One region of the Leisingera coralii genome, then DNA from elsewhere that is predicted to be linked to it. Evidence: riboswitches for the same ligand, from Rfam matches in the RefSeq annotation. Region 1 holds a riboswitch; the other holds the start of a gene.
The links. Region 1 has a riboswitch for thiamine pyrophosphate ahead of thiC (phosphomethylpyrimidine synthase ThiC). Riboswitches for the same ligand answer to the same signal wherever they lie in the genome.
Positions count from the first base shown of each region.

Region 2: another riboswitch for thiamine pyrophosphate. It lies ahead of thiB (thiamine ABC transporter substrate binding subunit); the one in region 1 lies ahead of thiC (phosphomethylpyrimidine synthase ThiC).

Region 1 is NZ_JBHUPT010000024.1:55,858-63,210, reverse strand. Features, by position in the region: gene ACFMBG_RS10135 (pimeloyl-ACP methyl esterase BioG family protein) at 1-472, opposite strand, end outside; gene bioA (adenosylmethionine--8-amino-7-oxononanoate transaminase) at 475-1,773, opposite strand; gene bioD (dethiobiotin synthase) at 1,770-2,396, opposite strand; gene ACFMBG_RS10120 (8-amino-7-oxononanoate synthase) at 2,393-3,532, opposite strand; gene bioB (biotin synthase BioB) at 3,532-4,509, opposite strand; TPP riboswitch at 4,723-4,851, shown strand; gene thiC (phosphomethylpyrimidine synthase ThiC) at 4,990-6,804, shown strand; gene ACFMBG_RS10105 (FAD-dependent oxidoreductase) at 6,801-7,353, shown strand, end outside.
Region 2 is NZ_JBHUPT010000002.1:139,313-146,665, forward strand. Features, by position in the region: gene ACFMBG_RS01145 (DMT family transporter) at 1-8, opposite strand, end outside; gene ACFMBG_RS01150 (malonate--CoA ligase) at 103-1,614, shown strand; gene ACFMBG_RS01155 (cation efflux transmembrane domain-containing protein) at 1,714-2,337, opposite strand; gene ACFMBG_RS01160 (MerR family transcriptional regulator) at 2,411-2,827, shown strand; gene aroC (chorismate synthase) at 2,893-3,993, opposite strand; TPP riboswitch at 4,223-4,314, shown strand; gene thiB (thiamine ABC transporter substrate binding subunit) at 4,347-5,324, shown strand; gene ACFMBG_RS01175 (thiamine/thiamine pyrophosphate ABC transporter permease ThiP) at 5,300-6,856, shown strand; gene ACFMBG_RS01180 (thiamine ABC transporter ATP-binding protein) at 6,843-7,353, shown strand, end outside.

The sequences.
Region 1 (7,353 bases):
ACCGCGTTTGCGGCGCGTCGCCGCGCCGCTCCACGGCCAGAAGCTCGGCCTGACGCGCTTCCACATCCAGCGGTTCGGGAGGCTGCGGCGCCCCGAAGACTCGGGTCAGGAAACTTTGAAAGCTTTCCAGGCTCAGCGTCTCAACCGTTTTGCGGAAGACCGCGGGCGGAATACCCGCGCTGCGGTTCACCGGTTTCAGGCTGCCGTTCACCGCCACCTTGCGCTGGAACGGATCGGGCCGCCCCTGCTGCCAGTGGGCATAGGCCGTGACGCCAAAGGACCAGGCCAGCAGGCTGACCCGCTGATAGCCGGACAGGTCCGGCAGCTCCGCCTTCAGGTCGGTGTAGCCGCTGGCAAACAGGATGTCCTGCGGGCCGTCCAGATGCCAGAACACCTCAGGCCCCACAGCCCAGCCGCCGAAGACCACGATGGCCTCGGCAGCTTGGTTCTGTTTGAGCCAGCGGAATTCCATGGTTACAGCTCCCGCGCCAGCCGCAGCATCCCTGCGGTGATTTCGCTTAGCTGATCCGGCGTCGTGATGAACGGGGGCATGGTATAGATGTTGTGGCCGAAGGGGCGCAGGAACACGCCCATTTCATGCGCGCGGGCATGGGCCGCATCCGCCGAGACGCGGTGCTTCATCTCGATGACGCCAATGGCGCCCAGCACCCGCACATCGGCCACATTCGGCAGATCGCGGGCCGGGGCCAGTTCCGCTTCCATCTGCTCGCCGATTGCCGCCACCGTGCCGCGCCAGTCCTGGCCCGTGAGCAGGTCCAGCGAGGCCTTGGCAGCCGCACAGGCCAGCGGGTTGCCCATGTAGGTCGGCCCGTGCATGAACAGGCCCGGATTGCCGCCGCCGATGCCCTCGGCCACGCGGTCATTGGTCATGGTGCAGGCGAATGAGATATGGCCGCCCGTGAGCCCCTTGCCGAGGCAGATGATATCCGGCTCAACGGTGCAGAAATTCGTAGCAAACAGCTCGCCTGTGCGGCCGAACCCAGTGGCGATCTCGTCGAAGATCAAGAGGATGCCCAGTTCATCGCAGAGCGCGCGCGCCTGATTGAGATACTCCGGGTGATAGAAGTACATGCCGCCGGTGCCCTGCACCACGGGCTCCAGGATGAAGGCCGCGATCTTTTGCGCGTTGGCTTCCAGCACTGCCCGCAGCTCGCCAAGGCCGTTCTGCGCCGGGTCGTCATTCCAGTCCTCATGAATGCGGATCGGCGGACGGGAGACGAAATGCTGCACGCTCAGCGCGCCCTGGAACAGGTGGTGCATGCCGGTGTCCGGATCGCAGACACTCATCGCCTTCCAGGTATCGCCGTGATAGCCGGAGCGGATGGTGGCAAATTCCTTGCGTCCCGCCTGGCCGATGGCGTGCTGGTACTGCACCGCCATCTTCATCGCCACCTCGACCGAGACCGAACCGCTGTCGCAATAGAAGATGCGCGTCAGACTCTCCGGCGTGATCTCTAGCAGCTTGCGGCCCAGGTCGATGGCCGGATAATGGGTCAGCCCGCCGAACATCACATGCGGCAGGGTGTCGAGTTGGTCGTGAATCGCCTTGGTGATCGCCGGATTTTTGTGGCCGTGCATCATGCACCACCAGGACGACATGGCGTCGATCAGCCGGGTGCCGTCCGCCAGCGTGATGTGCACGCCCTCGCTTTCCTTCACCACGAATGTCGGGCCGGGTTTGGCAACATTGGTGTAGGGATGCCAGAGGTGCTGCTGATCGAATTCCAGCTGGGAGAGGTCTGCGGCACTCATGCCAAGGCCTCCTTGATCAGATCGACCCGGATGCTGGCTTGAAACGCCACGGCCAAGGCGTCAGAGGTCAGTTCACCAAGGACCGGCAGACGGCCCAGATGCGCCACCTGGCCGAACTGGCAGATGGTTTCCTCCACCGCCGGTTCCGCGTCGCCGATGAAGGCCACGCCCACAACTGAACACCCCGCATCCCGCAGCGCCTTCAGAGACAGCAATGTGTGGTTGATCGTGCCCAGCTGCGTCCGCGCGCAGAGGATCACCGGCGCGCCCCAGCGGGCGAACAGGTCGAGGTACAGCACCTTGCGGTTCAGCGGCACCATCAGACCGCCTGCCCCTTCTGCCACCAGCACGCCGTCCACCTCAGGCAAAGACAGCGCGTCCGGGTCGATCTCCGCGCCCTCGGCTTCCGCCGACAGATGCGGCGAGGCGGGCAGCTGCAGCAAGTAGCCCTCGGGCAGCGCCGGGCGGCCCGACAAGCGCGAAACGATCTGGCTGTCGGTCTCCTCCTCCAGCCCGGATTGCACCGGCTTCCAATAGGTGGCGCCCAGCGCCTGCACCAGGCCGGCCGAGAAGACGGTCTTGCCGATGCCGGTATCGGTTCCGGTGACGATCAGCGCGCTCATGGGGTTGTCTCCATTTCCCGGACGAGGTCTTCGAACATCTGGGTGATGATCCCCGCCCCCGTGTTCAGCGTGATCGACAGCCGCAGCCGCGAAGTGCCGCGCGGCACAGTCGGCGGGCGGATGCCGCGGATGTCGTAGCCGTGGCCTTGCATCCGCGCAGCCAGCGCCATGGTGCGCTTGTCGTCGCCGATCACCACCGGCAGGATCTGGCTTTGGAACCCTTCCAGCCCGCACAGACGCTTGGCCTCGCCCTGGGCATGGGTAATTCCCTGCCACGCCTGTTCGCGGCGGCCCGGGTTCTGCTGAAGTTCCTGCAAGGCCGCCCGCACCAGCGCCGCATTCAAGGGTGACGGCGCGGTCGCAAAGATGAAGCCGCGCGCCTTGTTGATCAGCGTCTCGATCAGCACCCGCTGACCGCAGATCAGCGCGCCCGAGGCGCCCAGCGCCTTGCCGCAGGTGTGTAAGGAAAGGACGTTGGGACGGTGGGCAATTTCATGTGCCAGCCCGCGGCCCAGATCGCCGAACACGCCCGAGGAATGCGCCTCATCCACGACCAGCACCGCGCCCTCGGCATCGGCCAGGGCCATCAATGCGTCCAGCGGGGCAAGGTCGCCGTCCATGGAATAGACCGCCTCAACCGCGATCCAGACCTGGCCATCGCCGCCCTCAGCACGCCAAGCTTTCAGCACCCGGGCTGCATCCTCCACATCGCTGTGGGCAAAGCTGCGCGTCTCTGCCCGGCCCAGCCGCATCCCGTCATGGGTGCTGGCGTGAATCAGCGCGTCATACAGCACCAGATCGCCCTGCTGCGGCAGAGTGGAGAAAATCGCCTGGTTAGCGTTGAAACCGCCGCCCATGAACAGCGCCGCCTCGGTGCCGAAGAAGTCCGCGGCCTCCGCCTCCAGCAGCTGATGCTCCGCGTCATTGCCGCGCAAGAGGCGCGAGCCCCCTGCCCCCACCGGCACGCCGCGCGCCAGCGCGTCAGCGGCGGCGGCACGCAGCACGTCGCTGCCCGCCAGCCCGAGGTAGTCGTTGGAGGCAAAGTCATGCCCGTCCCGCGGCATCAGCTGCCGGTAGCGTCCGCGCGTGCGCAGCGCTTCCAGCGATTTCTCATGCCTCGGGAAGGCGCCCGCCATCAGCGGCTGCCGTCGCAGCCTGCCGCCATCGCGGTGATGCCCAGACGGTCGAACAGCTGCTGGTCCTTGTCCTCTTCGGGGTTGTCCGCGGTCAGCAGCGTGTCACCCACAAAGATCGAGTTGGCACCGGCAAAGAAGCACATCGCCTGCATTTCGTCCGACATGTCGGTGCGGCCTGCCGACAGGCGCACATGCGATTTCGGCATCAGGATGCGGGCCAGCGCCACGGAGCGGACGAATTCGATCGGGTCCAGCTTCTCGACATTGGCCAGCGGCGTGTCGGCGATCGGGATCAGCATGTTGACCGGCACCGAATCCGGGTGCACCTCCAGCGTCGCCAGCGCCAGCATCATGTCGATGCGGTCGAGCTGCTTTTCCCCCATGCCGACGATGCCGCCGGAGCAGACCTTGATGCCCGCCTCGCGCACCCGGTTCAGGGTGTCGATACGGTCGGCAAAGGTGCGGGTGGTGATGATCTCGGAGTAGTAGCGCTCAGACGTGTCGATGTTGTGGTTGTAATAATCGAGACCCGCATCGCGCAGGCGGAACACCTGTTCCTCGTCCAGCATGCCCAGGGTCATGCAGGTTTCCATGCCCAGGTCCTTGACCCCCTGCACCATCGCCTCCAGCGCCGCCATGTCGCGGTCCTTGGGCGAGCGCCAGGCGGCGCCCATGCAGTAGCGCGTCGCGCCGCCTTCCTTGGCTTTCTTGGCCTCGGCGATCACCCGCTGCACCTCGATCAGCTTGGAGGCCGAGAGCTGCGCGCCGTTGCGCGCCGACTGGGAGCAATAGGCGCAGTCCTCGGCGCAGCCGCCGGTCTTGATGCTCAGCAGCTTGGATTTCTGCACTTGGTTGGGGTCGAAATACTGCCGGTGCACGGTGTGCGCCTGAAACAGCAAGTCCATGAAAGGCTTGTTGTAAATCGCTTCCGCTTCCTCGCGGGTCCAGTCGGTGCGGATGGGTGCAGCGTCCAGCATGCTGTCTCCTGTTCTCTATACCTGTTGGCCATGCGCGGATGGCGTTTCCGGTTTTTATAGATAATTTTGAGGGCGCCGATCAAGCATCAAAGCTGCGCTGCAGCGATTTGCCCCGAATTCGCGCCCATAAGGCCAGTATCGCGCTGATACTAATGCCAAAAAATAATCTACAAAGATTCCGGTTGACGGGAACCCCGCACCTCCCCTAGCCCTATTGGCACGCAGGGGAGTCCCGCCCAAGGGACTGAGAGGCGTCATGGTGCGGGGCAGCCCGGACCGGCGGCGCGACCCTTTGAACCTGACCCAGTTGATACTGGCGTAGGAAGCTAGGAGCATGGCGCGGCGCCCCGGCGGCAACCCGTGTTCTGAGCAGGCAGCATGCGTGCACCGGCCGTACACCGGCTGTACACCCCCCCTGCCCGTTTTCCTCCGTCCCGGCTCGACTGGTGTTTTTGAACCGAAGGCCCGGAGGAACACCAGATGAACGTCCCCAATCCGAAAATCACAACGGGCGCATTGCCCGCATCGCGCAAGATCTACGTCAGCGGCGAGGTCCACCAGGACATCCGCGTGCCGATGCGCGAAATCTCCACCCACCCCACCGCGGGCGAGGCGCCGCTGCCGGTCTATGACAGCTCCGGCCCCTATACCGACCCGGAGGTGCTGACCGACATCCGTGAGGGCCTGCCCGCCCTGCGCCGCCAATGGATCGAAGCGCGCGGCGACGTCGAGAGCTATCAGGGCCGCGACGTGAAGCCCGAGGACAACGGGTTTGTCGAGGGCGACCGGCTGACGCCGGAGTTCCCGGTGAAGCCCGCCCCGCTGCGCGGCAAGGACGGCAAGGCCCCGACCCAGCTGGCCTATGCCCGTGCGGGCATCATCACGCCGGAGATGGAATTCGTGGCTATCCGCGAAAATCAGCTGCGCGAGCTGTCGCCGTGCCACGCCAAGCGCGACGGCAATGATTTCGGCGCCAACATCCCCGACTACGTGACCCCGGAATTCGTGCGCCAGGAGATCGCCGCAGGCCGCGCCATCATCCCCGCCAACATCAACCACCCGGAAATCGAGCCGATGATCATCGGCCGCAATTTCAAGGTGAAGATCAACGCCAATATGGGCACCTCTGCTGTCACCTCCTCGATGGAGGAAGAGGTCGACAAGCTGGTCTGGGCGATCCGCTGGGGCGCCGACACGGTGATGGACCTATCCACAGGCCGCAACATTCACAACACCCGTGAATGGATCGTGCGCAACTCGCCGGTCCCGATCGGCACCGTGCCGATCTACCAGGCGCTGGAGAAGGTGAATGGCATCGCCGAGGACCTGACCTGGGAAGTGTTCCGCGACACGCTGATCGAGCAGGCGGAACAGGGGGTGGATTACTTCACTATCCACGCGGGCGTGCGGCTGCATATGGTGCCGATGACGGTGAACCGGGTGACAGGGATCGTGTCGCGCGGCGGCTCGATCATGGCGAAGTGGTGCCTGCATCACCACAAGGAAAGCTTCCTCTATAAGCACTTCGAGGAAATCTGCGACATCTGCCGCCAGTATGACGTGAGCTTCAGCTTGGGCGATGGCTTGCGCCCCGGCTCCATCGCGGACGCCAATGACGAGGCGCAGTTTGCCGAGCTGGAAACCCTCGGCGAGCTGACCAAAATCGCTTGGGCCAAGGACTGCCAGGTGATGATCGAAGGGCCGGGCCATGTCGCCATGCACAAGATCAAGGAGAACATGGACAAGCAGCTGGAGTGCTGCCGCGAGGCGCCCTTCTATACGCTGGGGCCGCTGACCACCGACATCGCGCCGGGCTATGACCATATCACCAGCGGTATCGGGGCGGCGATGATCGGCTGGTTCGGCTGCGCGATGCTGTGCTACGTGACGCCAAAGGAGCATCTGGGCCTGCCCGACCGCGACGACGTGAAGACCGGGGTGATCACCTACAAGATCGCGGCCCATGCTGCCGACCTCGCCAAGGGCCTGCCGGGCGCCCAGCGCCGCGACGATGCGCTGAGCCGTGCGCGGTTCGAGTTCCGCTGGGAGGATCAGTTCAACCTGTCGCTGGACCCGGATACCGCGCGGGAGTTCCACGACCAGACCCTGCCGAAACAGGCGCACAAGGTGGCGCATTTTTGCTCGATGTGCGGGCCGAAGTTCTGCTCCATGCGGATTTCGCACGACATCCGCTCCGAGGCGCAGAAAGAGGGTATGGAGGCGATGGCCGCCAAGTTCCGGGAGGGCGGCGAGCTCTATGTGCCTGCCGCCGAGTCTGCGGAGCCCGCGGAATGATCACCATCGCCGGTGCGGGCCTTGCCGGCCTCGCCTGCGCCTATGAACTGGCGCAGCGCGGGGCGGCGGTCACCGTCTATGAGCGGGGTGAGACCCCAGGGGACAGCAGCGTCGCGCGCTTTGCGGGCGGCATGCTGGCGCCCTGGTGCGAACGCGAAAGCGCCGAGGAGGAGGTGATCACCCTCGGCAGCCGCGCCTTCGGCTGGTGGGCCAGGATCACACCGGTCCACAGGCGCGGCACGCTGGTGGTGGCGCCTGCCCGCGACCGGGCGGAGCTCACCCGCTTTGCCCGCCGCACCCGCGGCTTCAGGGGCGTGGACGGGGCGGAGATTGCGGAGCTGGAACCGGCGCTGGCGGGACGGTTTGCGCAAGGGCTTTTCTTTGAGCAGGAGGCGCATCTGGACCCGCGGCGCGCGTTGCGCGACCTGACTGCGAAGGTGCAGGAACTGGGGGTGGAGATCCGCTATGGCGCCCCCGCCCCCGCCCGCGTCACGCTGGATTGCACCGGCATGGCAGCTCCGCTGCCAGGCCTGCGCCCGGTGCGCGGCG
Region 2 (7,353 bases), on a different contig from region 1:
TCCGCCATGGCGCGACCCTGCGCCCAAGCGCCGCAAAGATCAATGGCTTGATTTCGGCTCGCGGGGGGGCGCAAATGGCGTCGACAGATGAAGGAGCCGCCGATGTATGACGCCAACCACCTGATCCGCCAGCTGCGTGAGTCTTCTGTTGGGCGCGAGGACGATGTTTTTGCCCGGCTTCCCGGTGGCGGCACGGTTACATTCGGTGCGCTGTTTGCCGGGGCGGAGCGGATGGCGTCGGCGCTGGCGGGGCAGGGCGTTCAGCCCGGGGACCGGGTGGCGGTGCAGGTTCAGAAAACCATCCAGGCGATTGAGCTGTACCTGGGCACGGTGATGGCGGGCGGCATCTTTCTGCCGCTCAACACTGCCTATACCGGGCCGGAGGTCGCCTATTTCGTTGGCGACGCAACGCCCCGGGTGGTGGTCTGCGATCCTGCGCGGCTGGAGGAGATCAGCGCGGTCTCCGGCGAGGCCAAGGTGCTGACACTGGATGCGGCGGGGCAGGGCAGCTTGCGGGATCTGGCGGACGGGCAGGGCGGCTTTGATCCGGTGGCCCGGCAGGCGGATGATCTGGCGGCGATCCTTTATACCTCCGGCACCACCGGCCGTTCCAAGGGCGCGATGCTGAGCCATGACAATCTGGCCTCCAACTCGCTTACCCTGCGGGATTACTGGCGGTTCACCAAGGACGACGTGCTGATCCACGCTTTGCCGATCTTCCACACCCACGGGCTGTTTGTGGCGACCAATGTGGCGCTGTTTGCAGGCGCTCAGGTGGTGTTTCTGCCGGGGTTTGATGCCGATGCCATTCTTGAGGCAATGCCCAAGGCCACGGCGCTGATGGGGGTGCCGACCTTTTACACCCGCTTGCTGGCGGATGCGCGGCTGACGCCGGAGCGTGCTGCAAACATGCGCCTGTTCATCTCCGGCTCCGCACCGTTGCTGGTGGACACCCACGAGCAGTGGGAGGCCCGCACCGGCCACCGCATCCTGGAACGCTACGGGATGACCGAAACCAATATGAGCACGTCGAACCCCTATGACGGCGAGCGCCGGGCCGGCACCGTCGGTTTCCCGCTGCCGGGGGTGGAGGCGCGGGTCATCAAGGACGGGGCCGAGGTGCCGGTGGGAGAGATCGGCGTGCTGGAGGTGCGGGGGCCGAATGTGTTCCAGGGCTATTGGCAGATGCCGGAAAAGACGGCGGAGGAATTGCAGGCCGATGGCTGGTTCATCACCGGCGACATGGCGAGGATCGATGCCGACGGCTATGTCACCATTGTCGGGCGCGAGAAGGATCTGATCATCACCGGCGGCTTCAATGTCTACCCCAAGGAGGTGGAAAGCCTGATCGACGACCTGCCCGGCGTGCTGGAAAGCGCGGTGATCGGCGTGCCGCATCCCGACTTCGGCGAGGGTGTGGTGGCCGTGGTGGTGCCGGAGGGCGAGGGCACCAGTGCTGAGGCCATCAAGACGGCTCTGTCCGGGCATTTGGCCAAGTTCAAGCAGCCCAAGGAGATCATCCTGCTGGAGGCCTTGCCGCGCAACACCATGGGCAAGGTGCAGAAAAAAGCCCTGCGCGAAGCATACGCAGGGCTGTTTGCTCAAGCGACATAGGGCGGTGCCTGTCCGCGGGCGGAAGCGAAGCGCCCGCCCATGGGGGCGGACGGGCGCTGCCCGTGCCGCAAGCGGCACAGGCGAATAGGGTCAATGGGTTTACGCGTGCGCTTCTTCCTCGCGCCACTCGCGAACCGCCTGCACCAGAATCTGGAAGGCGGAGTTCAGGAACAGCCCGGCCATGATGCCGGCCACGATCAGGTCGGGCCAACCGGTGGCCGTGCCCCAGACCCCCAAGGCCGCAATCATCACCGCGACATTGCCGATCGCGTCATTGCGCGAGCACAGCCAGACCGAGCGCACATTGGCGTCGCCGTCCTTGTAGCGCACCAGCAGCAGTACCGAGATCAGGTTGGCCGCCAGCGCCATGAAGCCGATCGCCCCCATGATATGGGCCTGCGGCACGCCGACGTAGAACACCTGATAGACGGTGGAGCCGAACACCCAGAGCCCCATCAGCAGGAGGCTGATCCCCTTGCCGAGCGCGGCCAGCGCCCGGGTGCGCAGGGTGGCGCCGATCACTGCCAGCGAGATGCCATAGGTCAGCGCGTCCCCCAGAAAATCCAGCGCGTCCGCCTTCAGCGCCTGGCTGCCGGACAGCTGGCCCGCGCCCATTTCCACCGCGAACATGCCGGCGTTGATGGCGATCACCAGCCAAAGCCTGCGTTTGTAGTCCGCCGATACCCCCTCAAACCGGGCCTCATGATTGCAGCAGCCTGCCATTGCTCTTGTCCTCATTCCTGATTCGAGACCAATGTAGGGCCTCTAGTCACTAGAGCATCAAGAGGTCTCTGAAATGTTTTCCATCGGTCAGCTGTCCAAGGCCACTGGCGTGAAGGTTCCCACCATCCGCTATTACGAGGAGATCGGCCTGCTGCCGGAGCCGGGCCGCAATGCCGGTAACCAGCGCCGCTACGGGCAGGACGGCATGGATGCGCTGGGCTTCATCAAGCACGCCCGCGACCTTGGGTTTTCGCTGGAGGACATCAAGGCGCTGATGGGGCTGGACGGCCACTTGGGGGACGACTGCGCCGAGGCCGACCGGATTGCCCGCAGCCAGTTGCAGAACGTGCGCGCGCGGATTGCCAGGCTGGAGCGCCTGGCCGCGGAGCTGGAGCGGATCAGCCACCTGTGCGACGGCGGCAGTGGCGGCTGCTGCAAGGTGCTGACCGCGCTGGGCGACCATAGCCAATGCGCAAGCGAGCATGATTGAGGGCGCAGGCTGAGAGGATCTGCCCGAACCATATCCGGGCAAACTTCTTTGTTAGAGCCTGATCCCTAGCCGATGCGGCCTTGGTTTTCGCCAATCTGGCCGCGGTGCAGCAGCAGGTGGTCCAGGATCACGCAGGCCATCATTGCCTCGGCCACCGGCACCGCGCGGATGCCGACGCAGGGGTCGTGGCGGCCCTTGGTGATCACCTCGGTGGCGGAGCCGTCCTTGCGGATCGACTTGCGCGGGGTGAGGATCGAGGAGGTCGGCTTGACCGCAAAACGCACCACAACATCCTGCCCGGTGGAGATCCCGCCCAGGATGCCGCCGGCGTGGTTCGACGAATACTCAGGGCCGTTTTCGCCCATGAAAATCTCGTCGGCGTTTTCCGAGCCCTTCAGCCGCGCGGCATTCATGCCTTCGCCGATCTCGACGCCTTTGACCGCGTTGATCGACATCATCGCGGCCGCCAGATCGGTGTCGAGCTTTCCATAAACCGGCGCGCCGATGCCGGCGGGAACGCCGCGCGCCACCACCTCGACCACGGCGCCAACCGAGTCATGCGCCTTGCGCAGGGCCTGCAGATAGTCTTCCCACTCCTGCACTGCGCCTGCATCGGGGATCCAGAAGTCATTCTGCTCGATCGCGTCCCAGTCAAAGCGGCTGCGGTCGATCTCCAGCTCGCCCATTTGGGTCATGTAGCCCTTGATCTCCAGCCCCGGCACCAGCGCCTTGATTGCTTCACGTGCAACACCGCCGGCCGCAACCCGCGCTGCGGTTTCGCGCGCCGAGGAGCGGCCGCCGCCGCGGTAGTCGCGGTTGCCGTATTTCTGGAAATAGGTGATGTCGGCGTGTCCCGGGCGGAAGGTCTGGGAAATCTCGCCGTAGTCCTTGGACCGCTGGTCGGTGTTTTCGATCATCAGCTGGATCGGGGTGCCGGTCGATTTGCCCTCGAACACGCCGGACAGGATCTTCACCGCGTCCGGCTCGTTGCGCTGGGTGGTGTTCTTGTTCTGGCCGGGGCGGCGCTTGTCCAGCCACTGTTGCAGCATTTCCGGCTCCAGCGGCACGTTTGGCGGGCAGCCGTCGACGGTGGCGCCAAGCGCGGGCCCGTGGCTCTCGCCCCAGGTGGTGACGCGGAAGAGGTGTCCAAAGCTGTTCATCGACATGAGGCGCGGTCTCCTTTGGGCCGTGCTTAGCGGGCAGGGGCCTGTCTCTCAAGAGGATTCCTGTGCGGCACACCGGGCAGAGGCGCTGCCCCCGCCGCCTGCGGCGGCTCCCCCGGGATATTTTCAGCCAGAAGAACAGGGGATCCTGGTTCCGGGCGGTCCAGTTTGCCTGAACCGTAGGTCCTGGCCGGAGTTTGGCTTGTGTTTGCTGCGCCTGAGGCATAATGTCCGCGCCACCTCGGGGTGCGCGCGAGCGCTGAGATGACACCCGTTGAACCTGAACCGGATCACACCGGCGGAGGGAAGGTACTGGACAGCCTCCACCCTTGCCCAAAGCCGCAAAGGAGGATGGCATGAAACATCTTGCATTTGCAGCGGGACTGCTCGGCGCCTCGGCAGCCTTTGCCGAAACGCCCGAACTGGTCGTTTACACCTATGACAGCTTTGTCTCCGATTGGGGCCCCGGCCCGGCGGTGGAAGAAGCGTTTGAGGAAGTTTGCGGCTGCGACCTGAAACTGGTCGGCGCGGGCGACGGCGCGGCGCTGCTGGCGCGGGTCAAGCTGGAGGGCGAACGCTCGGACGCCGACGTCGTGCTGGGCCTCGACACCAACCTGACCGCGGCGGCCAAGGAAACCGGCCTGTTTGCCGATCATTCGGTCAGCGCCGACTATGCGCTGCCGGTCGAGTGGAACGACGCGACATTTGTGCCGTATGACTGGGGCTACTTTGCCTTTGTCCATAACGCCGATGCGGCGGCGCCTGCGGATTTCAAGGCGCTGGCTGCCAGCGACAAGAAGATCGTGATCCAGGACCCGCGCTCCTCGACCCCCGGGCTGGGCCTGCTGCTGTGGGTGAAAGCAGCCTATGGCGATGAGGCGCCGGAGATCTGGAAGGGCCTCTCTGACAACGTGGTGACCGTGACCAAGGGCTGGTCCGAGGCTTACGGCATGTTCCTGGAAGGCGAGGCCGACATGGTGCTCTCCTACACCACCTCGCCTGCGTACCACCTGATTGCGGAGGAAGATGCCTCCAAGGCTGCCGCGGCTTTCGACGAAGGCCACTACATGCAGGTGGAGGTTGCCGGCAAGCTGGCGAACACCGATCAGCCGGAGCTGGCGGACCAGTTCCTGGCCTTCATGGTGTCGGACGCGTTCCAGTCGATCATCCCGACCACCAACTGGATGTATCCGGCGGTGACGCCCGAGGGCGGGCTGCCCGAAGGGTTCGGCACTTTGATCGCGCCGGAGAAATCCCTGCTGCTGAGCGAGACCGAAGCCGCTGCAGTACGTGATGCGGCGCTGGGCGAATGGCTGGACGCGCTCAGCCAGTAAGCGCGTTTGCCGGGACCAGCGCGGCTCTGCTTGTCGCCGCGCTGATCCTGGGAACGCTGGGGGCCGTTGCCCTTCGGGCTGAGGCCGGGAGCGGGTTTGCCGCCAGCGACTGGGCCGCGCTGCGGTTCACGCTGACCCAGGCGAGCCTGTCGGCGCTGCTGAGCGTTGGCCTTGCGATCCCGGTCGCCCGCGCACTGGCGCGGCGGCGGTTTCCCGGGCGGCGGCTGCTGGTTGCGCTTTTGGGCGCGCCCTTCATCCTGCCTGTCATTGTTGCCATTCTTGGTTTGCTGGCCGTCTTCGGCCGGGCTGGCTGGCTGAGCCAGGGGCTGACTTTCCTCGGGTTAGAGCCTGTTCAGATCTACGGGCTGCACGGGGTGGTGCTGGCGCATGTCTTCTTCAACCTGCCGCTGGCCACCCGGCTGATCCTGCAGGGCTGGCAGGAGATCCCTGCCGAGCGCTTCCGCCTGGCGGCGCAGCTGGATGCCGGGCCGCTGGCGATGTGGCGGCTGCTGGAAGGGCCGATGCTGCGGCGGGTTGCGCCTGGCGCGCTGGCGGTGGTCTTTGCCATTTGCCTGTCGAGCTTTGCGGTGGCGCTGACTTTGGGCGGCGGTCCCCGGGCAACTACCATAGAACTCGCGATCTATCAGGCGTTCCGGTTTGATTTTGACTTGGGCCGGGCGGCGCTGCTGTCGGGCATGCAACTGGTGCTGACAGGCGCCGCCGCGCTGGTGGCGCTGCGGGTTTCGGCAGGGGAGGGCTTTGGCGCCGGGCTGGACCGCGTGGTGCGGCGCTGGGACGGGCAAAGCGCCTTGGCGCGCGCCTTGGATGGCTTTTGGATTATCACGTCCGCTGCCTTTCTGCTGCTGCCGCTGGCTGCGATCGTGCTGGCCGGGCTGCCGGGGCTCATGGGCTTGAAGGGCACGGTCTGGCTGGCCGCGGGGACTTCCATTCTGGTGGCGGCGCTCAGCACCGTGATCCTGCTGGCGCTGGCCTTGCCGATGGCCGCTGCCGTCGCGGCGGGGCGGAACGGCTTGACCGAGCTGTCGGGCATCCTGGGGCTTGCGGCCTCGCCGCTGGTGATCGGCACCGGGCTGTTCATTCTGATTTACCCGGTTGCCGACCCCTTTGCGCTGGCGCTGCCGGTGACGGCGCTGGTCAATGCGGTGATGGCGCTGCCGTTTGCCATGCGAATCCTGGTGCCCCGCGCGCGCGAGGTGCTGGCGCGTTATGGCCGGCTGTCGCTGTCGCTGGACATGCGGGGCTGGGCTTTTGTCCGCGGGGTCTATTTGCCGCGCATGAGGGCGCAGACGGGATTTGCCGCCGGGCTGGCCGCGGCCCTGTCGATGGGGGATCTGGGGGTGGTGGCGCTGTTTGCCGATCCGGATTTCGCAACCTTGCCGTTGCAGATCTACCGTTTGATGGGGGCCTACCGGATGGAGGCCGCGGCGGCTGCGGCGCTGCTGTTGCTCATGCTCTCGATGGGGGCATTCTGGATCCTGGACCGCGGAGGGCGCTGGCATGCTGAGGCTTGAGACCTGCCGGATCATGAACGGCGATTACGCGGTGGAGGCGGATCTGGAGATCAGCCCCGGCGCCTGCGTGGCGGTGATCGGCCCGTCCGGTGCCGGGAAATCCACGCTGGTGGAGGCAGTTGCCGGTTTTCTGCCGGTCATCCGAGGGCGGATATCGTGGAACGGCTCGGACCTGACGCACAGTCCGCCGGGCAAGCGGCCGGTGGCAATGCTGTTTCAGGACGGCAACCTGTTTCCGCATCTGACCGTGGCGCAGAATGTCGGCCTGGGGCTGCAAGCAAACCTGCGGCTGAGCCAGGCGGAGTGGCGCCAGGTAGAGGCGGCGCTGGAGCGGGTCGGCCTTGGCGGCATGGGCGGCCGCAAGCCTGCGGCGCTGTCGGGCGGTCAGCAAAGCCGGGTGGCCTTGGCGCGGGTGCTGGTGCAGGGGCGCGACATCCTGCTGCTGGATGAACCCTTTGCCGCGCTTGGCCCGGCGCTGAAGGCTGAGATGCTGGACC